One region of the Paenibacillus sp. FSL R7-0652 genome, then DNA from elsewhere that is predicted to be linked to it. Evidence: predicted binding sites of a transcription regulator. Region 1 holds the regulator's gene; the other holds the start of a gene.
What was found. The regulator LexA, encoded in region 1, represses DNA repair genes until DNA is damaged. The targets are predictions, from matches to a motif close to CGAACATATGTTCG.
Positions count from the first base shown of each region.

Region 2: the regulator LexA is predicted to act here: its motif matches at 8,638-8,651, upstream of dndB (DNA sulfur modification protein DndB).

Region 1 is NZ_CP152001.1:3,770,596-3,782,016, reverse strand. Features, by position in the region: gene MKY97_RS16755 (FAD-dependent monooxygenase) at 1-424, shown strand, start outside; gene MKY97_RS16750 (MerR family transcriptional regulator) at 624-1,454, shown strand; gene MKY97_RS16745 (MFS transporter) at 1,522-2,700, shown strand; gene MKY97_RS16740 (hypothetical protein) at 4,245-4,382, shown strand; gene MKY97_RS16735 (hypothetical protein) at 4,549-5,130, shown strand; gene MKY97_RS16730 (hypothetical protein) at 5,263-5,592, shown strand; gene MKY97_RS16725 (aldehyde dehydrogenase) at 5,889-7,190, shown strand; gene lexA (transcriptional repressor LexA) at 7,361-7,987, opposite strand; gene MKY97_RS16715 (LysM peptidoglycan-binding domain-containing protein) at 8,294-8,671, shown strand; gene MKY97_RS16710 (DUF896 domain-containing protein) at 8,767-8,976, shown strand; gene MKY97_RS16705 (hypothetical protein) at 9,105-9,617, shown strand; gene MKY97_RS16700 (HAD family hydrolase) at 9,646-10,437, shown strand; gene MKY97_RS16695 (ABC transporter permease subunit) at 11,112-11,421, shown strand, end outside.
Region 2 is NZ_CP152001.1:1,137,790-1,149,210, forward strand. Features, by position in the region: gene MKY97_RS05025 (DNA sulfur modification protein DndB) at 1-1,076, shown strand, start outside; gene MKY97_RS05030 (hypothetical protein) at 1,078-2,391, shown strand; gene MKY97_RS05035 (aminotransferase class V-fold PLP-dependent enzyme) at 2,448-3,581, opposite strand; gene dndE (DNA sulfur modification protein DndE) at 3,599-3,967, opposite strand; gene dndD (DNA sulfur modification protein DndD) at 3,970-5,970, opposite strand; gene dndC (DNA phosphorothioation system sulfurtransferase DndC) at 5,988-7,490, opposite strand; gene dndB (DNA sulfur modification protein DndB) at 7,483-8,577, opposite strand; gene MKY97_RS05060 (helix-turn-helix transcriptional regulator) at 8,767-9,114, opposite strand; gene MKY97_RS05065 (hypothetical protein) at 9,308-9,760, shown strand; gene MKY97_RS05070 (hypothetical protein) at 10,076-10,390, shown strand; gene MKY97_RS05075 (hypothetical protein) at 10,405-11,043, shown strand; gene MKY97_RS05080 (hypothetical protein) at 11,206-11,421, shown strand, end outside.

The sequences.
Region 1 (11,421 bases):
ACTACCAACAAAAGATTTTGAAAAAGCCTCCACACAAACGATCAGAGAGTTATTAAATAAAATGATGAAAGATTGGAAAGTCACGAACAATCTGTTTAAAATTGTTGAAAACACAGAGCAGATTTTCGCAAGAAGTATTCACGAAGTGAAGAATTTAACTACGTGGTCAAAAGGGCGCGTTGTTCTGGTTGGGGATGCTGTGCATACAGCTAATCCTTTTGTAGGTCAAGGAGCTTCATACAGCCTTGAAGATGCCATGGTTTTAGCAAAAAATTTAAGAGACCATGATTACCGGGATGCGTTTTACTATTATGAAAAGGACCGAAGAAAAAGGACAGAAGAATTAAATGCTTTGTTCCTGAACAAACACATGGAGTTCAATATGGATAAAAAGATTAATGAATACAAAATTACATGGGAATAAGTACGTTCTAATATATAAAATCAAGCACCTACAGACTGTAACATGCACTAATTTACTCAACATGTTAGCCATCTAATCAATCTGGTAGGTTACAAAAGCACCTATTATACTACCAAATCAATAAAAGTCGCTATGATATAGCGGCTTTTATTTTGATAAAAATGAACGAATACTCAAAGATAAAGGGGTTTTGTAATATATGTTACGGAAATATTTAACCATCGGAGAGTTTTCGAAGTTAACGGATCTTCCTAGTCGAACACTCCATTTTTACGATCAGAATGGTGTGTTAAAACCGGTGAAAGTCGATCCGAAAACGAACTACCGATACTATAGTGTAAGTCAAATATTAGACGCTAATTTAATCAAGGCATTTAAATTTTTAGGCGTACCTCTTAATCAAATAGAAGAAGTTCAAACCTATACACCGGAGGAACTACTTCGATTTCTAAGCAAACAAGAAGATGTACTTGAGGATAAAATCAGACAAATTAACGAAGTTCAAAAGAACTTGCAAATAATGAAGCAAAATTTCACACAACAATATACAGAGTCTGCAAGTAAAGAAGTATACATCAAAACATTTGAGAAGCAAAATTTACTGAAAATAACCATTAGAGAATCTTCTGAAATAGGCGTATGGAGTCAAGTGCTGAATAATATTGTTCAATCCCATGAGCAATTCAATAAGCAAACTATATTTGGAGGCATTTTTCCATTTGAATCCTATCAGTCCTATGAAGAAATTAAATATGATAGCATTTTTATACCTGTTATAACTGAGATTGAGGATAAGTATTTACCAAGTAATATAGAGCGGATTACATTAGAAGCCGGTGAATATGCGGTAATTGCATTCGCAATTCATTCAGATGAGTTTATGGAGATGTACAATAAATTGAGAAACTATGTAGAAAAACATAAATTAAACGCTGCTTCTCATATCTATGAGTATTTTTATCCGTTAAATTTCAAAATGAATAATGCATCATGTTTTGATATTGAATTAAAAGTAAAAATTTTAAAATAATCTCCTTGACCTTACATTAACTATAACCTTTAAAGTGTTTGATAGGTACTTTAAAGGAGGAATTGTTTTGGATAGGAATTCAAAATTAGTATTATCCATTTTATTAGGGAGCTTATTTATTGCTTTTATGGGAATCGGATTAGTTATTCCTGTTTTCCCGAAATTAATGGTCGAATTAAACGTTGGTGGAAAGACGGTTGGTTTATTAACAGCCATGTTTGCTTTAACCCAATTAATTGCTTCGCCCCTTACAGGGAAAGCGACAGATTACTTTGGTAGAAAAATAATGATTGTAATCGGTCTACTTATATTCGGTGGATCAGAGCTGCTATTCGCCATCGGAGATAATGTCACTGTACTATACATCTCAAGAGCCTTAGGTGGGATTAGTGCGGCATTCATTATGCCAGCGGTATCTGCATTTATTGCTGATATCACTACAGACGAAACAAGGCCCAAAGCATACGGATATATGTCGGCAGCAATCAGTACGGGTTTAATCATTGGACCAGGCGCCGGAGGGTTTTTGGCAGATTTCGGTATTCGGACTCCGTTTTATGTCGCAGGGTTGTTGGGGATTTTAGCAGGGGTTTTTGCATGGATTATTTTACGTGAGCCTAAAAGACAAGAAACATATGAACCCAAGATGGTGAAAAAGGGGAATTTACAAAAAATTTTAATGCCAATGTTTTTAATGGCTTTTATTGTTATTTTCATCTCAAATTTCGGATTAATGAGTTTTGAATCCTTTTACGGATTATTTGTCGATGTGAAATTAAATTTCACACCAAAAGATATTGCAATTGCGATTACTGGTGGTGCCATTGTTGGTGCAATTATTCAGATTACTTTGTTTGAACGATTAACACGTTGGTTGGGTGAAATTAAACTTATCCGATATGTGTTATTATTGTCGGCAATTAACGCGGCAGCCTTCCCATTTTTAAATAGCTATATCGTCGTACTTATATCAACCATGTTGGCGTTCATCTTCTTTGATCTGGTTCGACCAGCCGTTACCACGTATTTAGCAAGTATAGCTGGACCAGACCAAGGGTTTGTAGGTGGAATGAATTCATTCTTTACCTCCTTAGCCAATGTCATAGCCCCAATTATTTGTGGGATCTTATTTGATATTGAGATTGCATATCCATTTTATTTAGCGGCTATTACAATCGCTTTTGGATTCGTATTAGCGATATTTTGGAAAAAAACATCTAAAGTAACTCTTGGAGTCCAAGTTTAAATTCACCTCTTACCCTTTAAATTGCTCTGATCTTATCATCACATTTTTTGCCTAGGTCTAGCGTAGTGTAATGCTTTAAATGCTTAATTCCCAAGTTTAATATAAATGGCTGTTCTCTAAATGAGCAGAGGACGGCCTTTTATGTTAAAATTAGGAAAACATTTGTTTTCTCATTAATTATGACAACGCCCCCTTGGATTACTACAATAGGTTTTTGTCACACCTTTATTGAAATGAGTGGTGGTAAAAACTAACTTTGTTTCTTTTTACCAAAATAAAACATAATCTGCTTACAAGACATTGATTAAAGTTTCTGAAAATTACATAGTATTTAGTTCATCGTGTAGAGAGAACAATTCAGCAGAGTATGTCTGAGGTGTTCTCTTTTACTTATTAAAGTAGGGAGTGTCTTCAACCATTTAAACGGTTTGAAGACACTCCCTAACAAAATATTTATTATACCATAATTTAGTTTCCGCATGTATACTGTAAAGTGGACAAGAGCGGACTATAACTGACCTCCGTATGAGGGGAGGTGGTAATATGTCTACTTATGAAGCACTTATCCTTATGATCTCATTTGCTGCACTTGTAGTGTTAATTATTAGTAAGAAACAGAAATAACCGCCCTCTCGCCAAAGACTGCGGTTATTTCAGGCAAAGTATTACCGCTCTTGTCCGTTGTAAAATATAATTTACTAAAACAAGTAGCAATTCAATTTTAACTTCAAACGTAACGCATTACAATATAACTATAATAGTTATTTTTATTCTTTAAAAAAATGTAACACGTTGAATATAATTACACCACTAACCAGAACATGGATAACGGTGTTTTTCTTTTGACGGATTGCAATATGAAGTGAGACACCTGCTGGGAATTAATAAAAAAAGCCCAAATTCGGATTCGTTTTCTTTCAATTGCCGACCGATTTAGAATATCGCTTCTCCAGCAATACCTTTGTATGTGTTTATTTTAATGGTTAGCATTGGGAGATCGGAAAGAAAATCGTGAAATAGAAACATACGTTTTTTTATGCTGCTGTAACGGTGGAAATGATAAAATGGTTAAATATTTACATATGATCCGCTGGCGCTTGTACGTATTGTCCTTCAGCGGCATGTTGAAGAGAATATTCAAGGAAAGTTTTATAAAGCAAAGCAATTTGCTTGTTAAGAATACTTGTCTAAACTGTCGGATGAATCCTTTGGAAAATTTGCTCAGGGAATACATGAAACGACACCATCTTGAGTTCATCACGTTAGAGAATTGGAAGCAAGATGGGGAACTCATCTTCGAAATTATTTTGAACAAGAGGTTTATAGGCAGTTGGAAATTGACTTCAAGAAAAGAGGATTTGGGGCTACCGGTCTTGGTGTACTTGATATCGGGAATAACATTTTCTACGATTGTGAATTTGTCCAGCACTGGAGTACAATTCAATATATCGTGGAAAAGTCTTACCCAAGATATGCTAAAGCATTAGAAAAAATGTACATTTACGAAAGACTTGAGGAGTTTGGATGTTCCTGAAGAATTTGGAATGAACCGTCAGCTCATGGAAAGAGTCATGACCGATCAAGGATATCGGGATTTTCGTGAGTTTACTCGCCTAGATGATCTGGCGGCAGCTAATCATGTTGATTGGCTGCCTTCTTTTTTTGATCTTACGTTTCTTTAATCAAATTTATTAAAGAACGTTCAATTGTTTCTGCTGAGCGACCTTATGCTATATAGAGAGAGTTGAAATCAGAATAATACAGCCTTTCTTAAAAAATGAATCTAATCTTTATGCAATACGTTAATTATGGTAGGATTATCCTGAAATAGAAAGGAGTGCAACAACATTGAAGAGGTTACCATGGATATTAGGAATATCTTTAATATTAGCTGTTTTAGCGGCAGGCTGTAGTTCAAATTCACAAACGGTCACTGAGAACCTAGGAACTGAAGTGAAGAATCCAACAGATCCTTCAGTTAAAGAAAATCTAACTGAAAAATACATCAAAGCAGCTGGGGAATTCAAATTGAAGGAATATACGATTAGTGATATTCCTGAAAATCCTCCGTCTGAAGAAGAATCTGTTAAACGCTACGAGGTGATGGAGCCCTTTTTCGCTCGAAATTTCGAAGAAGAACCTGTCCACCTGAGTCATACATCACTAGTCCTACGAGCCGCGTCCAAACAACAAGCTTCAATGAAACCGGAGAACATGAAATTCTCAGTTTATCAAGAGTTAGAGGATTACGTTGATTTGGACTACACAATGGATCTCGTGCTTGAGAAAGAAAACGGTGAAAAACAGGTTGTTCCCTTGAAGGGAGTTCTTACACTCGTAAACAAAAATGATAAATGGCTTGTTCAAGCCGATGATTTTGACCAATCAGCTTTCAAAAAATTACTTCCGGATACTGAAGTATCTAAATAATAAGTTTTCATCTAAAAAGGACTTGAACAGCTTGTCGGAATTTAATACATCTTAAGCTTCCTCGGCCAAGCACTTAACAAAACATACAAGATATTCGGATAAAAATTAGATGAAGTACGATGGAGGTAAATTATGATCAGAAAATCCAGGTTAATAATATTGGCTGCTTTAACTTTCGGTGTCATTTTGTTAGGCAGCACATCCTTGATCCAAGCTAATGATCGTACTGAGATAAGCGATTACTCGAGTTCCATGGAATCAGTCCCTGCGAGCTTGATGTATGATTCTGAACATCCTGATGAGATCTATGTTAAAGATTGCGGTGTATTTGTGAAGATGGAAAGGCCGATTATGGATTACAGTGGTATGATTGTGGCACATGATTTGCAGCAGGTTACCAAAGAGACAGCAGTAATTTTCGCCAATGGCGATCAGTACTTAAAACAGAAAGGCTGGAACTAAAACATCGATAAGGTCAAAGCATGAAGGACGAGAGAAGGATGAGCACACAATGGCTTGTCCTTTTTACATTCATTCAATTAAAACGACTAAGAACATCCAATTCCTATTCAGAAGCTGAGAAAAAAGAACAACATTCAATTCTATAGAGCAGGGCGTTTTAAAAAAAAGTAGGAAAATTTCAGATTTTTACATCGGAAATGTTTCAATTATATGTTGATAGTTTCATATATAAAAGATATAATTAATTTAAATTTTGAACAATATAATTTCAAATAATTTAATTGGGGATGTTAATGATGAATCAAGCAAAACAACTTGTAAATACACAGCGCACCTTTTTTAATACAGGACGGACTAAAAATGTGGAATATCGTATTGATGCTTTGCAGCGGTTGAGAAAAGGAATTGAAAAGTACCAGCAGCGAATTCTGGACGCGCTCCATACTGATTTGAATAAATCTGAAGCAGAAGCGTATGGGTCCGAGATTCGCATCGTACTGGGAGAGCTGGATTTCACTTTGGAACATCTGCAGGAATGGGCAGCACCTCGCTCAGTACCAACAAGTTCGATTATGCCGGATGCAGTCAGCACGATCTATCCAGAACCTTACGGCGTTGCGTTAATCATCGCACCTTGGAATTATCCGTTTCAGCTGGCGTTTGGACCGCTCATTGGTGCGATTGCTGCTGGAAATTGTGCAGTTATCAAGCCTTCAGAGCTTACACCGGCTACATCTCATCTAATCCATGACCTTATTCAGGAAGTATATCCCCAGGAGTATATTGCTGTTATGGAAGGCGAGGTAGAAACAAGCACAGCACTGCTGAATGAGAAATTCGATTATATTTTCTTCACAGGCAGTACAGGTGTTGGGCGTATTGTGATGAAAGCTGCTGCAGAGCATTTAACTCCGGTAACTTTGGAGCTGGGTGGGAAAAGTCCGGCTATTGTGCATCAGGATGCTGATTTGCAGCTGGCTGCTCAGCGGATTGTACGGGGAAAATTTCTGAATGCGGGGCAGACTTGTGTTGCACCAGACTACTTGTTGGTACATGAGCAGGTGCATGATCAACTTGTTGAACAGATCAGAGCTGAAATCTCCGAGAAATTTGGCGCGAATGTCATGGAGAACGCGAGTTTCCCTCATATTGTCAATGCGCGCAACTTTGATCGTTTGTCTGCTTTCCTTACCAATGGCACGGCTGTCATAGGGGGACGATCAAATCGTGATCAGCTTATGATTGAACCAACCGTTCTTGAGGATATCTCATGGGATTCTCCTGTTATGCAGGAAGAAATCTTCGGTCCTATTTTACCAGTATTTACGTATAATGATCTTAATCCAATGCTTGATGAGATCGTACGTCGGCCTAAACCACTTGCGCTGTATCTGTTTACGGAGAGTGAGGCTTTACAGGAACAGGTCTTGACTCAAGTTTCCTTTGGTGGAGGATGTATTAATGAAACACTCTCCCATATGACCTCGCATTATTTGCCATTTGGCGGTGTAGGAGAGAGCGGAATGGGCTCATATCATGGAAAACAGAGCTTTGAAGTATTTTCACACCACAAAAGCATCCTTAAACGAAGTAAATGATGGATTGGATTTTTACGAGGATACAAGGGGTTATCAAGTTGGAGGGTCCTGTTCTAGCTGGAGATAAATAATTTATAGTAAAAAGAGGTTGTCCTGTAAACAGGGCAACCTCTTTCATATTAAAGTTAAGATCAAGCAAATGAAGCAAGCTAAATCAAAATAAAGGCAGCTTAATGAATGTCGCGGAAAAGGCCGATAACCTTACCTAAAATACTAACATGTTTCAACCGCAGCGGCTCGAATGTTGCATTCTCCGGTTGAAGGCGTATATGATCTTTTTCCTTATAAAATGTCTTAACTGTAGCCTCATCATCCTCAGTCATGGCAACGACAATATCCCCATTATCTGCGGTCTGCTGCTGACGAACAATGACATAATCTCCATTAACGATACCGGCTTCAATCATGCTGTCCCCGACAACGGAAAGCATAAATACTTTCTGTTCGCCTACATAATGAGTAGGGAGCGGGAAGTAATCTTCAATATTTTCAGTTGCTGTAATCGGAACCCCGGCAGTTACTTTACCCACGACTGGAATTCGTGCAACACTGTGGGCAAATTGATGAGAATGCTCGGACTCTTCCTGGCTCAAGAGTTCGATTGCTCTTGGCTTGGTGGGGTCACGTCTGATTAAACCCTTCTTCTCCAAACGATCCAAATGTCCATGGACCGTAGAACTGGAAGCCAGTCCAACGGCTTCGCCAATTTCTCGTACGGAAGGAGGATACCCCTTCAACCGGACTTCATTTCGTATAAACTCCAGAATAGCCTGCTGCCTGCTGGATATCTTCGACATACCGTATCAACCCCATTTTAGTAACGTTTGGGAAAATTATAACATAGAACCTCCGTTCGTACAAACATAAGTTCTAAAGAAATCGCATTATTTCAGTGATTTCTTCATTTTACTCTTTTTTTGTGGATACTCGAGTTAAATTTGAGGGCAAGGTCTTAATCATGCGTATGTTAATTTCGGATTAATGACGTTTTAATGTCGAAAAAAGGGCGAACAATTGTTCTAAAAAAGTTGTTGAACAAAACAGGTGTTCGTGTTATATTGTTTTCAACAGATAGGAACAAACGTTTGGAGGCGGGATGCAAAATGAGATATTCAACTTATCAGAGCATTTATGAACCGGTGAATTCGAAAGCTGTGAGGTCTAACATAGGGCAATTTAGAACATTAATATCACGATTCAAACTTTCGCAGGGGTTAATCAAATTAGCTATTGCTTCATTAATTATATTGATAGGCTGCAGTACTGTTCTAACCGTATTTGCTGGTAATGAGAAAGAGCTGCTTCCTGGAGGAAAGATCGCTGTATCTCAGGGGGAGACGTTGTGGAGTATTTCTGTGGAGCATAAACCAACTACGATGGATACGCGTGTATATATAGAAGCAATTAAAAAGGTGAACCAACTGGAATCAGCAACAATTCAGACAGGACAGGTTTTGGTATTACCTCAGTTTGCTAAATAAAATGCATTTGATCGTGCATTACCGCGCGCCAACTTGACAAGCTGCCTTTATCATGTCAAAGTTATTATGACTTTGTAATTTTGGAGGGGACAAGCTTGGATATTGATAGTCTGGTAGCACGTATTAACGAATTGGCTCGCAAGCAGAAATCCACTGGACTGTCAGAGGAAGAACTTACTGAACGTGCCAAGTTGAGAGAAATTTATTTGGGTAATATTCGTAACAATTTCAGACAGCAGCTCGATTCAATTGAAATTGTTGACGACGAGAATGGTCAGGGCCACCAAGGCAAACTCAAACATTAATTATAGAAACCTAAACATATCGTTATGATATTTAGGTTTCTTCATGCTATTTGGGATGCTTACTATAGGGGGATAAGAGCTTACACCGAGTTATGTAAGCCGATACAAGACACATAAGGGGGATTCACATGTCGCGGCGTTCGTTCGAGAGAACGGTTCGGAAAAATTCTAAGCAATTGAATCAACAGCGTAAAAAAAGCGGTCAACCTATTTCGGGAAATCCAGGTGAAGATATTTACAAAGGAAGAAGCTTGTTATTTCCTATCTTTCTAATTGGTTTGGCGTTTCTGTATCTGTTCATGAGTACTTTTTTGGTTAAAGCTCCAATGACCACATGGGATTGGGTAACGATGCTGCTTTATGTATTTCTGGCTGTTATTTTTATGCTTCGACGTCCTTACATTAAAATCAGCAGCAGCCGGATCATTACAACGAAGGGGAACCGCGAGCGCTCCATTGGCGTTGATGATATTATCAAGTTCAGATTTGAACCAGGCACGGTTGTCATTGAACATAACAGCCGCGGAAAAAGATGGGTTTTTACCAAGTTGTTAAATCGTTACGATACAGAAGCAATGACTGAGCGATTGATGAAATTTGCAAAAGCTCACCAGATCACCGTGGAAACCATTGATAAGTAATTAATGTATAAAGGGGCAGATGATCGGAATGGCATTGAAAGCGATTATGTTCGACCTGGATGATACTTTACTATGGGACGAGCGCAGTGTTCGAGAGGCTTTTCATGAAACTTGTTTAACTGCGGCAGCAGAAACAGGCGTTAATGCCGAGGCACTTGAAGAAGCTGTTCGTAACGAAGCACGTGAATTATACGAATCCTATGAGACATTTCCTTTTACCAAAATGATTGGAATCAATCCATTTGAAGGCCTTTGGGCCAACTTCAATGGAGGAGAACAGCCAGAATTCCGCCAGCTTGAACAGTTGGCTCCGATTTACCGGAAGGAGTCCTGGCGCCGCGGTTTGCTCAAGCTGGGTGTCGATCAAGAAGAGCTTGCAGAACGTTTGGCTTCACAGTTTGGGGCAGAACGCAGATCGAGACCTCATGTTTATGAGGAAACAATGGATACGCTGCGTCATCTGCAAGGAAAATACAAACTGCTGCTTTTGACGAACGGATGTCCTGCCCTGCAGCAGGAGAAGCTGGATGGTGTACCTGAGCTATCTCCTTTCTTTGATGAAATTATTATCTCTGGCAGCTTTGGTAAAGGTAAACCTGATCCATCCATTTTCGATCATGCTTTAAGTAAACTCGGTGTTAAAGCAGAAGAAAGCATCATGGTTGGCGATAAACTAACAACGGATATTCGCGGTGCGCTTTCTTCGGGAATCCGTGCGGTTTGGATTAATCGCGAAAACAAAATCAACAATGAAACCTATTCACCTGACCACGAAATCAAACATTTATCTGATTTGGAAGATATCATTGCGAATTTCTAAATATCTTTGAGAATATGGTTTTACGCAACAGCTACAATACTCATTTAACATTGGTTATGGCATGAAAGATGTGATCTTTCGTGTGTCATAACCAATGTTTTTTTGTTTATGAGCAAACAGAGGAGTGTTTCTAACAATCTGTTAGGAGCAGTTGTATATTTTTTTTGCGAAAAGATATTGAAATTAAGAAACTGCTGCTATAAAATACAACTAACATACTAGTATGACTAGTATTTAAATTCTTCGATGCGCAATCCATTTTCTTTTAAAATTCAATTTATATCACACTTTAAATTTAGTCAGGTTCTTATTCGGATGCCAAAGCAAACCTTGTGAACAAACATGATTTCATATGAAGGGGACCAGCATTATAAAGTGGTTTTCATTTGTTTGTATTGTAAGCGCTTCATATCCAAGAAATTTCAGTTAACATTCAAACAAAAGCAGAATTGTTCAAGCTCTACATTTCTGTATATGTTTGATTGTACATAAAACAAAGTTGGTACCGCTTACATGTTTATTTTGCAGTGGGGGTGAATCAAACAGCATAGAGGTCTTCTGGATCAATGTGATAGAGGACATGTCATCTAAGGGATACCATATCATTTCCTAATCAAGTCATGGATCGGAGTGAATGACACATGGAGTCAGAAACATCAAAGGCAGCAATACCGATGATATCTTCACGCAGAGAAAGCAGATTGCGGACAGCTGCTGCGTTAATTCGTAAGGATTGGCAGTTGTACTCGCTGTTAGTGCTTCCCATCATTTATCTGATTATTTTCAAGTACGGCCCGATGTTAGGTAATATCATCGCATTTAGACGTTTTGTTCCCGGTGGGAGCATTTTTGGGGAAACCTGGGTTGGCCTGCGTTACTTCAAGATGTTTATAGAGGACCCGACGTTCTGGCGAGTCTTCAGCAATACACTCATGCTGGGCGGGCTTGCGATGTTGTTTACATTCCCGGTGCCGATCATATTTG
Region 2 (11,421 bases), 2.6 Mb from region 1:
CTATACTTAATAGCAAAGCTGAAATCTCATATAAAGATCAAAATGTTCTGGAAGTGAAGCGTGGATGTTTTACTGTTATTGATGGACAACATAGGATAAAAGCCATCATTTCACTTATGAATGAATCTGGAAGTGAGCAAAGAGATTTACTAAATAGAATGGAACTTCCAATTTTTATTGTTGAAGGATTAGAAGATTATCAGCATAGAGACCTGTTCTACATGATTAATGAAACTCCTAAAAATGTAGAGAGTAATGTCTCAGAACGATTTGCTCCCAAATTAGAAAATCTGTTGGGTTTAAAATTCATCTCAAATAATAAAATGTTTCTTAATAGCATAGAATGGAATGATAAGCAGTCTAGGGAGAAGATAGTTTATTTACATATGACCGACTGCATTCGAGAGTTAAATCTTATCATATATCCGTTAATAAAAGATTGGTTTGATTGTGAGAGGGACCTAATTTATCAAGAGACAGAATACTATGGAATAATCGAAGGATACTGGCTCCGTTACTTTGAATTAATTGATACTCTTGGTCAAGAAGAGCAAGGTTTTTTCAGGAAAAAAATCACTTTAAGAGCATTGATTGAAAATTTATCCATTAGGATAAGAGAGCGACAGGAAGAATTACAAGCAAAAGCAGAAGATAAAGAAATCCTTATAGATCAGATAAAACAGGTTATTACAGATTCATTAAATGAAATGATTAATAAGATGCCAATTAGGTATACAGGGATGGAGAATGTCCGAAAAGATGTATATAAATCATTAAGGAACTATCTTTATTTTAATAGCCTTCTTCAATCATATACAGAGCAGATAATCAATAATATCATCATACAACAGATTTTGGAAAAAATATTTGAAGCATTTTATGATGAGAGGAAACTTTTAACGTTATCTACAACAGGACATGCAACCGACGGACAAATTTTCGAGGAGTATATTACTAAAATAATATCAAATAAAGAAGAGTTCCTTGAGTATAATGTTAGCGCAGTAAAAGAAATTGCAGCTACTAAACAAACAATAATGGATGAAATTTTAAGCTTGAGAAGAAAGGAATTGTGATATGTCAAAGACTAAGAATAGTTTCCTAACGGGATATAGAGAATTTCAGACAAGTCTGATTGTTTCGTGCAAACCAGGTTATAGTGAGAAAACATTACACGATATATTTGAGACAGGAAATTTTCATGAAGAACTTGAAGTTCTACTTAATAAGGAGGGTAAGATAATATTTATCACAATGTACCCTATAGATAATAAAGAAAGAAAGTTTGATACAAATAAAAAAAGATATTTAGAGAAAATTAAACCAGTTTGTGATTATATTTCAATCATTTATGATAATCAAACTATTGATTACATGAGAAAAATTTCAGAGAGTGTATATGTATTAGAACGTGAGTTTCGTACTTTAATAGAAATTATTTTCTTAAAGGAAAAAGGGGCAAACTGGTTTAAAGATTATTTTCACAATAAAGATAATGAAAAGAAAAGAACGATTAATCGAGACAACATCTTAGAATTAATTGATAATCCACTGGATAATTTAGATTTTGTCCATCTGAAAAATTTTGTGGAAGAAAGGATACGATTTTCTAGCTCTAGCATTTCCGACAGATTGAATATAATTGAAGATTTATTGACCTCGAATACTACTGTAGGCGGCACAAGGGATGACTTAGAACTTATGTTAGTTGAATTGAGTAAAATTAAAGAACATACACACTCTAAAAAAACAGAACTAAAAGTTTCAGAATTATATAAACATATCACTTCAGATTTAGCAAAAGAATGGGGGGAATTGTATAATTTTAGAAACCCTTGGGCACACAATCATTGCTTAATGACAAAAAGTGATCTTATAAAGTATGAGGAGTTAGCCTCTTCGGTATTAAAGAAAATTAGAACAGAAATAACCCTGTTAAGTTTATTAAATTCAGGAAAAGAGTTCGTGTTGGGTAGAGAGAAGTTAAAGCTCTCAATTGCCCATTTTCCAAGTTTAGGAACTTCATTCTGTAGAATGAAGCTGGAGTTTAACAGTAAAGGAACTCAGCATATATTAGAAGTTCATGAGGCAACTTATGTAGAGTTTTTTGAAATTATTGGAATATTATCGAGATTTGCTGGATTTAATTATAACCTGAATTTGGACCATCTTAGGATGAATCCTTTTATTCTAAATAAAATAGAGGAATACGGTAATAAACTTTTTTGTAATGAAGAGTTGTTATCAAAGTTAGATAGTAATCTCATAGAATTAGAAGGGTTATTAAGTGAATTTGATGAGAAATATGAACTGAAGAAGTTAGAAGGCGCGATGTTTACGATGAAAAATGATGTTGACCAACTTTTGAATAAAATTTTTAAACAAAACTGACAGGCCACGAGTCAGATGAAGTTTCAGTTTTATCTAAATCGTGACCAGAATTAAATTCAATTTATCTTACTAAACAAGTCCAACTCAGCTTCGCTTATATCAGCACTCAAAGTAATTCTAATCGTCTGACGAACCTCTTCCAATGTTTTCCCCGCGGCGATTAGAACATGACTTGGCTTACTAGAACTGCAAGCAGAACCTGAAGAGAGCGCAATGAGACCAGAGAGTTTTTTCAGCAACAACTCATTGTTCACACCTATGAATTGAAGACTAATTAATCCCGGAATTTTGTCGTGATCATCACTATTGAAAATAATTTTGTCTCCAAGATTAGTCTTTAATATATCAACTAGATAATTCTCCAATTGAGTCAGACGCTTGATGTTTTTTTCTAGACTAAGTGAAGAAAGTTCAGCAGCTTTGCCTAGTCCAACAATGTTGTGAACAGCAAGAGTTCCACTTCGATAGTTATTCTCCTGTCCCCCCCCGTGTAAAAGAGGGGTAAGACGAGTGAAAATCTCTTTCGACTGTTTCCGTATGATGGCGGCTCCTATTCCTTTGGGGCCGCCTATTTTATGTGCTGACATAGAAAGGAAACGAATTCCACTATGCTTCCGCAAATTAACAGGTACTTTACCTATGACCTGAGTCGCATCAGTATGGAAGAAAAAATTACTCGCTTCGAAAAATTCGGAAAGTGCGCTAATCGGATTTAACGACCCAATCTCATTATTTCCCCACATAAATGAAGTAAGCAAAGGTTTGATCTTGGTAACAGTTTCAGTAACATTCTGAACATTAACTCTTGCAAAACTATCCACTTCAAGGAATTTCGTTTGGTAACCACGTTCACCGAGAAACTCTACTGTTTCAAGTACAGAAGGATGCTCAGTAGCAGAGGTTAACAAATATTTAGAAGAATTGTTTTTATGACTATAATAATCAGCTACACCCTTAATAATCATATTGTTACTTTCAGTAGCCCCACTTGTGAATACAACCTCGTCTGGGTCACACCCTAAAAGTTGACCAACTTGTTCTCTTGCAGTAGCCACCGCTTTTTTAGCATTCTCCGCCAAGGAGTAAAACTTGCTGGAGGGATTACCAAACTCCTCTTGGAGATAAGGGAGCATTGCTTCCAAAACCTCAGGATGGATCTTTGTTGTAGCGCTATTGTCGAGATATAGCATTAGGATCACTACTTTCGTTAAGATAACAAATTACGAATGAATTTCTCATAATTTCCTGCCGTTTTATACTCTGAAGCCAACATTCGTATACCACGTTCCAAATGAGCATTAAAATAAGCGGGGAAAAACTCCTCATCTGTCAAATCGCAGCCTGCAGCCTGAGTAATCATCGCACGGAAGGCATAGTCATATTCACCAGTAACAGTACTTCGATTCAACACTAAACCATCTGTAAAATCCTTTGTAATAGGCACAATCTCAGTAGTGTTTCTTAGGGATAAAGCAACAGCATACCGGATCAGGATATTAGGTGTGATTCCAGTAGAGGCATGAAGCTGCGTAAGAATTTCTTTAGCGTATTTTGATGTTTTTAAAGTGAAATTCATAATTATTTTACCGCCTCTCTAATAATATCAAAGTAGCGGTCTTTCATGATAACTGCACTTTCTTTAGAGGCATCATATTCTAAGGTGTAACAACGTGCCGTAATTTCTTCAATCAAAGGAAACTGCTCTGAAGTTATTTCAGAGTCCGTTGTAAACATAAGGACTTGTTCTCCACAACGAGGAATAAAATGTTGAATAAGTGATTTTTTGTGGTCTTGATCCAATCTCCCCATGAGTGTATCAAATACAAAAGGCAGCTTCCAACCGGATACTCGAAACATTGCCAATATGACAGTGAGCATGAGCATTTCTTTTTCTCCAGCAGATAAGCGCTCTTTTGAAATTTCTTGATTCATTAAGTTGTACAGCTTTAATTCGAAAGAAGTGTGGTCGATGTGAATTCTTTTTATTAAACCTTTCTTTCGGAAGAGTACGTCAATCATACGTACTGTTTCATTAGCTACATCATCAAGTTTTTTACGCCATTGCCGTTCTCTGAAACGTTGACTAACTGTCAGTAATTTCTCAGTCATTTCATATGACTTTTCTGATTTATGATATTCTCTAATTTTTTCTTCTACTTTATCTTTTTGAGACAGCTTAGTGTGCAAGGCTTCTGTAAGATTATTAATTTCCGATCCAAGCTGTTCAATTAATATCTTGTGTTGTTCAGATAGTTTTGTTTTTTGCTCGATACGTTCAAGAAGTTCCTTAAACTCACTGGCCTGATCATTGGTTTCCAATTTAGTCCTTAGTTCTTGAGATTCTTTTAATAGCAGAGCATTCTCATCAAAGCGGTTAATGTAATCTGTAATATTAAGAGATTCAAGTTGTTTATTCAAATTATGAATCTCGCTACGTTGCTCAAAAGATGCACGATGTATTAATTCCGTTTGATTCGGTTTGATTAAATCCAGGATACCTTCAAAAATGGACTTCATTTCGGAACTTTCAATTTCTTTAGTTTGTCCAAGAGTACTAGTCAGAAGTGAAGTTAGTTTGTCTTGTTTAAGCGTATTCGCAGCATACTCATATGACTCATATTGTTTTTCTGCATTTAACTGATGATCCACTTGTTGGAGCTGTTTTCTTGCTATAAAAAAGGGAAGAAGGGAAGAAACGAAATGGCGAACATGTTCTGAATTTGCTTTGCGTTTGTTTTCAATCACATTGATCCGTGAAACAATTTCTTGTCTTTTTTCTTGTAATAAGCCTCCGTGAGTCTCAAAATCTTTTTTATCTTGTTTAATTACATGATTCAGATTGTTGATCTCATCTTCATATGAAATTGAAAGTAGCTGCTTTTCTTCAATGGTCTCTTGGAGCTGCCTAATTTCATTCTCAAGTTTCTCATACTGAGCAACTTCTTCCGCTGCATTAGCATTTTGCTGAGCATATTGCATTCGATATGTGTTCAGATCTTTTTCAAGATTCACAAAGAGATCAAGATTGAAAAGAATTTTACCTGACTCTTTCAAGTATTCTGGAATTTTTTCTTCTGAAACGATCCGTGATATCTCTTCACCATCAAAAAGACAAAGTTCGAACAATTTTGGAGGCATTTCTTCCCTTAAACGACTCTGAAAATCAGAAGTCTGTTGTGCTGTTAAAAATTGATTGTCTCTTTTTACTGAAAAACTCTCACGAATACGATCATTCTTTATTCGCCAGCTTCTTACTAATGAATATTCATGCAATTCGAAATCCTCAGTTGAACTGTAATCGAGAGTAATCTGAAATTCATCATTTACATTTTCATTAATTGCTTTACGATTGAGCAATGTTCTAATTTTACGATAGTAGGGTTCATTTTCTGTTACAAAACCATATGCCATTGAACCAAATAAAACGATTCTTAAAGATTCTAATATTGTTGTTTTACCAGCGCCATTTTTACCGCCAAGTAGAATTACATTACGGTTAGTTGTTGTACGAAAATCAAATTTATTAAGCTCTCCATGGTAAGCTCCTATATTTCGAAGAGCCAGTTTTTGAATGTGCATTGATTTTTAATCCACCTTTATAAATGTAAGAAATCTTGTCTGAGTGTTTTATCAAATGCCTGGAATAAACCTCTTCTAACCTTTACACCTGAATATTCTTTTTCAACAGATATTAACTCTTTAAGCAAATTAAGATTGACCCCTTCTTCTTGACAGAGAGATTCAAGATCAGTAACCTGATCTTCTTTGAAAACAGGACGATCATTTTGATGCCAGTCGTAGGAAATGCCTGTTTCTTCTTCAACAATTAGTGGAAGTCGATCTTCCCACTGTAAGTCATCATGCCAGTATTTACGAATCGCCTTAAGTTCTTCAAATGTAATCAGTTCGACATTAGGATCATGCAAGCGGCGTATTTCTTCCTGAGTTTGCAATAGCTTTCTCAGGATTTCTTCACGTGCTTTCATTGTAAACGGACCAACACCAAAGCGTTTTGGAGGAGCATCTGGATTTGAATCATCAAAAATTAAAACATCCAATTCTTCAACTGAGGCAAGATCGATATTGTTTTCTTCAATGAAATGTTTGATTTCAGATTTGTAGATTCTTGGATTACTCAGATCTTCAGGATCTATACCGCCTAAATTGTTCGTTAAATAGACTTCGCCATTCATACGATGTTTTTGTCTTTTGGTACGATCCTCTCTGATTTGAACTAGGAAGTTTCTGAAATCATATAAAGGTCGTAACCAGTCCACGCCATTGTTAATAAACCCACTTAAAGCCTTATCTTCACTAACAACTGTACAAGTCCAACAACCGAAACGGCTATTGCCGCAAGATCCTGCACTTTCTTTTACCTCTTTATCTACGATGAGAGGGCATTCACTACTTGAATCTTGATAGAGTTGAAGTAACTCATTATTATCATCGCCCCAGGGCGATTCATGTTGCAATAAAAATTCCCATACATCATCTAGATTGTAGGAGCGGATCGGTGCAAAAACAAATGCATTACGAAGAGTAGAATGACGCATTAAATTTGATCCTTCTATAGTATGAGATTGCATTACTCCTGCTCTTGTAGAACTTTCTGAATCGCGAACTCCTAGTAGCATAACGACTTCACCAAACTGATCTACCTTATCCAAAATAAAACGGTTTGCAGGTTCGATTTTCAAGCGATCTGTGCACCATCTGAATTTTTGACGAGGAGTAGGGTACCCTTTTCCAATAATAGAGGCCCAAAATGTTTGTTCAACTTTTGGACGTACTTTGTGAGTTTCGATAGGCAAACCTATTGCAAGTGCTTTGTTTTGTATGCGTCCAAGAGTTCTAGTGATTTTGTCAATAATTAGTGGTGTTTCTACTTGCGTATCGGATGAAATTACGTATACCTTTTTCTTCAGAAGAGAAGGTTCCAATTCGGTCAAGGCTTGGAAAACCAGCTGTACAACTGCTGTGGAATCTTTTCCTCCACTGAATCCGACGACCCACGGCCGCTCATCAGATAAATAGACTTCTTTAACAAGCTCTTTGGCTTCTATAAACTTTGTTCCTGTATCAAATATATTAAACATCAGCAGATATACCTTCTTTTATTTTATTTTCAATTTTCTGCTCGGCTTCTGTGAGGGGGAGACCAAGTTTGATTTTTATAAGATTAGCAGTCAATTGAATGGTCTCATTAGTCTTATTGATACGTCCAGTTTGTCCGTAAGCTCGCCCTAGCCAATCCGTTTTATTATCTCGACTCCAGTCAATTTTTGAGAACTTTTTAACATATGAATCCCATTCATCTGCATGATAACGATAAAGATAGTGACCGACTATACCAACAGCTTCTAGAAATACACCATGAGCGACAACGGAGCCAATACGAAGATCTCTTGGAGAGGTTCGTTTATTAAATACATCTTGCCATTCATTAATAGAAACACAAAGAAGAGCCCAAAAATCGGATACGAATTTCTTCTCCGGTTCCGAAATCAACTCACCTTTACGTTTTCCTAAAAGCCTACATATTGTATTAAATATGTGATTCAGTGCAAATAATTTTGGAGAATTTTTAGACAAAGAAACTTTTTCACGATCTGTATAACGTTCTAACAATGGGATTTCATTAATTAGACTTTTGGTAATCAAGGATAGTTGATCTCGATGATCATATAAAATTCCGATCGAAGACGTAGTGTTTACCGCATGACGGTTCAGATCCGAAAACATTTGCTGGGAGCGCACCAGTCCGAGATCGTGAAAGAAAACTACAGAAATTGTCTCATCACCAAGTTCAGGTGAGATTTTGAGAGCTTCTTCAATAGCTGCTCGTCTATGTTGACCGTCATTAATGAGAAATTGAGCATCTAAAGAAATATTTAAATAACCAAGATCCTTAAACTCTTCCGATTGTGACTGGAAAATTAGCTCGCCGTTTACTGATGCAGTTAACGAAGAGAAAATATAATCTTTAGGATTCTCAAGAATATAGTTTGTAATATCCGGAATTCTTGATTTATTCATTAAGCGTTGTGCACGGTGGTCGGCCGGAATTTCCTCCTCATCAAAAAGGAATATCCTGGGTATTAACTTCAATGGACACATTACTGTATAGAAATCTCTTCCAGCTTGAATCCCGCGAATTGCTGGAAAACTATAACTAAAATTCATAGGCATCCTCCTATTTTACGTACGTAATAACGTAGAATGTATATTGATTTTATCGTAATACGAACGAATGTTCAATGTCTAAATTACATAATAAAGTAAATATAGTACGTAATTACGTGAATAAAAGATGAAGACATAATGAAATAACGAGGTACATTCGATCTTCTTAGATCGATGTACCTCGTTATTTTAGTTTTTATCGTAAGTATCGAAGATTTCCGTAATGACATTAAGCACCATCAGAGTGTGCTTAGGTTCGTGGGTTCTTAGAAGAGAAATAATCTTAACAATATTTTCATCATATTGTGAAAGCTCTTCACGCTCTTTAACATATGTAAATAGTTCGTATACGCCGACATCTAGGGCAGCAGCAATCTTCTCTAGATTTTTCAATGATATGTTTCGTTCTGCTCTTTCGATAAAACCAATGTAACTCGGATTAAATCCCGCATTTTCAGCTAATACCTCTTGAGAAAGACCTTTAGACTTTCTTAGATCTCTGATCCTCGCGCCCACCAGTTCCAAAAGTTCAGACATATGAACACCTCTCTTTAATTAGAAGTGTAGAGAAAGAACCATGGTTATTTAACCAATAGAAAATAAGTTATTTGTAATAAAAACTACTATGTAGTAATATTTCAGTTATATCTTGTCCAAAATAACAAAAAATCATAACAGGGTGTTCAATGTATTGTGATTTCTAAACTAATATATTGAGGAGTTGATTGATATGAATCACGTTTACTCCTACACGAATCGGCAGAATGAAGAATCTGCTATTGGCCTGAATGATAGTTCATCTCTCTTAAAGACTGAGGCAATTGAATATCAGAAACTTTCTAATCATCACATCAAACTTGCCAACATTATGCATAGTCACAATCAATTCCAAGCTTGTCTCATCCTCTGCGATTGGGCACTAGCTTGCAGGGTCAAGGCATTATATATCCAAAAGTATCATGCAGTACATCCACCGAAGGAGCTCACCATGAATGAGATTTTGCCTTTAGTGCATACGGATACTGAGACCGGGCTCGATATTGCTTTGTTTATTGGTACGATTCAACATATATCTTCCTTAGAGAAGTTTGATCAAGGGCAGACAATAAAACCAAATTACATTAAGAAGCTACTTCAACGAACAGAAGAAATATTGAAAGAGTTAGAAAACCGATCAAATTAAGAAACATCAGAGCTAGCATAATCTAGAGATCCAATGTACGTTTAGGATGACTAGGTTTCTTTTGAAAAGGGTTCGCTAAATGTACTTAAAGATAATTTTTTTGGGGAATAAAATTAGAATATTGGGCTGACCATATATGAAATGCTTCTTCTAACATGTTAAAATCTTGTTTACTTTATTGAAAATTCCAGGGAGTGAAATTGAATAGACCATAGCAACTACTACATGCATATGAGGGTAATCAACAACGATGGTCAAGTCAATATCTGAACAATTGCTCCAATAACTCTAGGCAACCATTAAGGAGAGTGCAACATGGCAGATTTCGTTAGAGAAGTAAATTCGTTAGTACAGAAGAGGGAGAACTTACATCCTGATGATCCAGCAATTCAGTTAATATGGCATGACTTGGTGAATTTGCTAAAGAGCAATGAGGAAAGTGCGATAGCATTTTTAGAGCAAAGAAGTAAGGAAACGGAATTGTATTGGTTATGTGAGATATTTGAGGATTTGTCTGCCGAATTTCAGAGTCGAGCATTTATACATTGTCTTCTAGAGCTGCAAAAGAAATATCCCGACCTGGATATGAAGCAAGATATCGAGTACGCGATTCAATCCATAGAAGAATAACGGATTGGAGTGAGATGATGAGAGTTCAGCTTAAAGATACAGTAACATTACAAACCAATTTATCATTGGATCGAAGCTACATCGTTTATGAAATAGAATCTACGGCTTCAGGAAATACGTACTATAGAATTGAAAATGATGCGAAGCAGGTTGTTCCGTATGATTCGATGTTATTTGATGTAGTTTCAGATAAACTATATGGTGACTGGACGGTCTTAAACAAGTCTAATCAATCATCTGCCAGAGTTCCCGGAGAGTTCGCTTATACCCCATTTTGGGAAGAGTTTTATAGTGATGATCCAAAGGCTCTACGCGCTTTTAGAGAAGTTAAGGCCAGATATTATCTCGCAGAATTAGAAGCATTCGAAATTAAAAATATTCTGGAGAGTAACAACGAAGATGAGATTGACTTTGTTTTTAATATGTTAATACGCGCGAAGTGTGACACGTTCATATACCAAGTAATTCAGTTTGCCAAAACAAGGCTGGTAGAGCAGATCTATTCAGAGGATGATTTGTTAATAACTGCATTCGAGTATTTGAGTTTATTCAAAGAAGAATATATCCACGCATTTTTTATAGACTACTTAACCAATATTGAGCTTGGAAATGATAAACTAACCCAAATTGTGAGTAGTTACTTTGCTTCGTAAAATAAATGGAAAGTAGATATAGGGGAAGTGGGAATCTGCTAGAGGTTGGTGGAGAGGATGTCAAAGAGTATTTATCTAAAGAACAAAGAAGAGTTACTGCCACAGGAACTTATGGCTTATACATTGGCCAAATTAGGATCTTACGCATGGAGTAGGACAGAGATGTACAAACCCAATCGGATATATGAGCGTCCTGCTGGTTTTTATTTCAGATTTCACGATGCCGATCAGGTTTACGAACAATTAAAGCCATGTATTGAGGAGTTCAAAGGTAACTTGAAATGGATAATTCATGTAAGTCCTGTAACCAGACATCAAAATTATGTTGTTGAACCTGCTGATGTATATTATGCGAAACAAGCCGAGACATATCAGGTT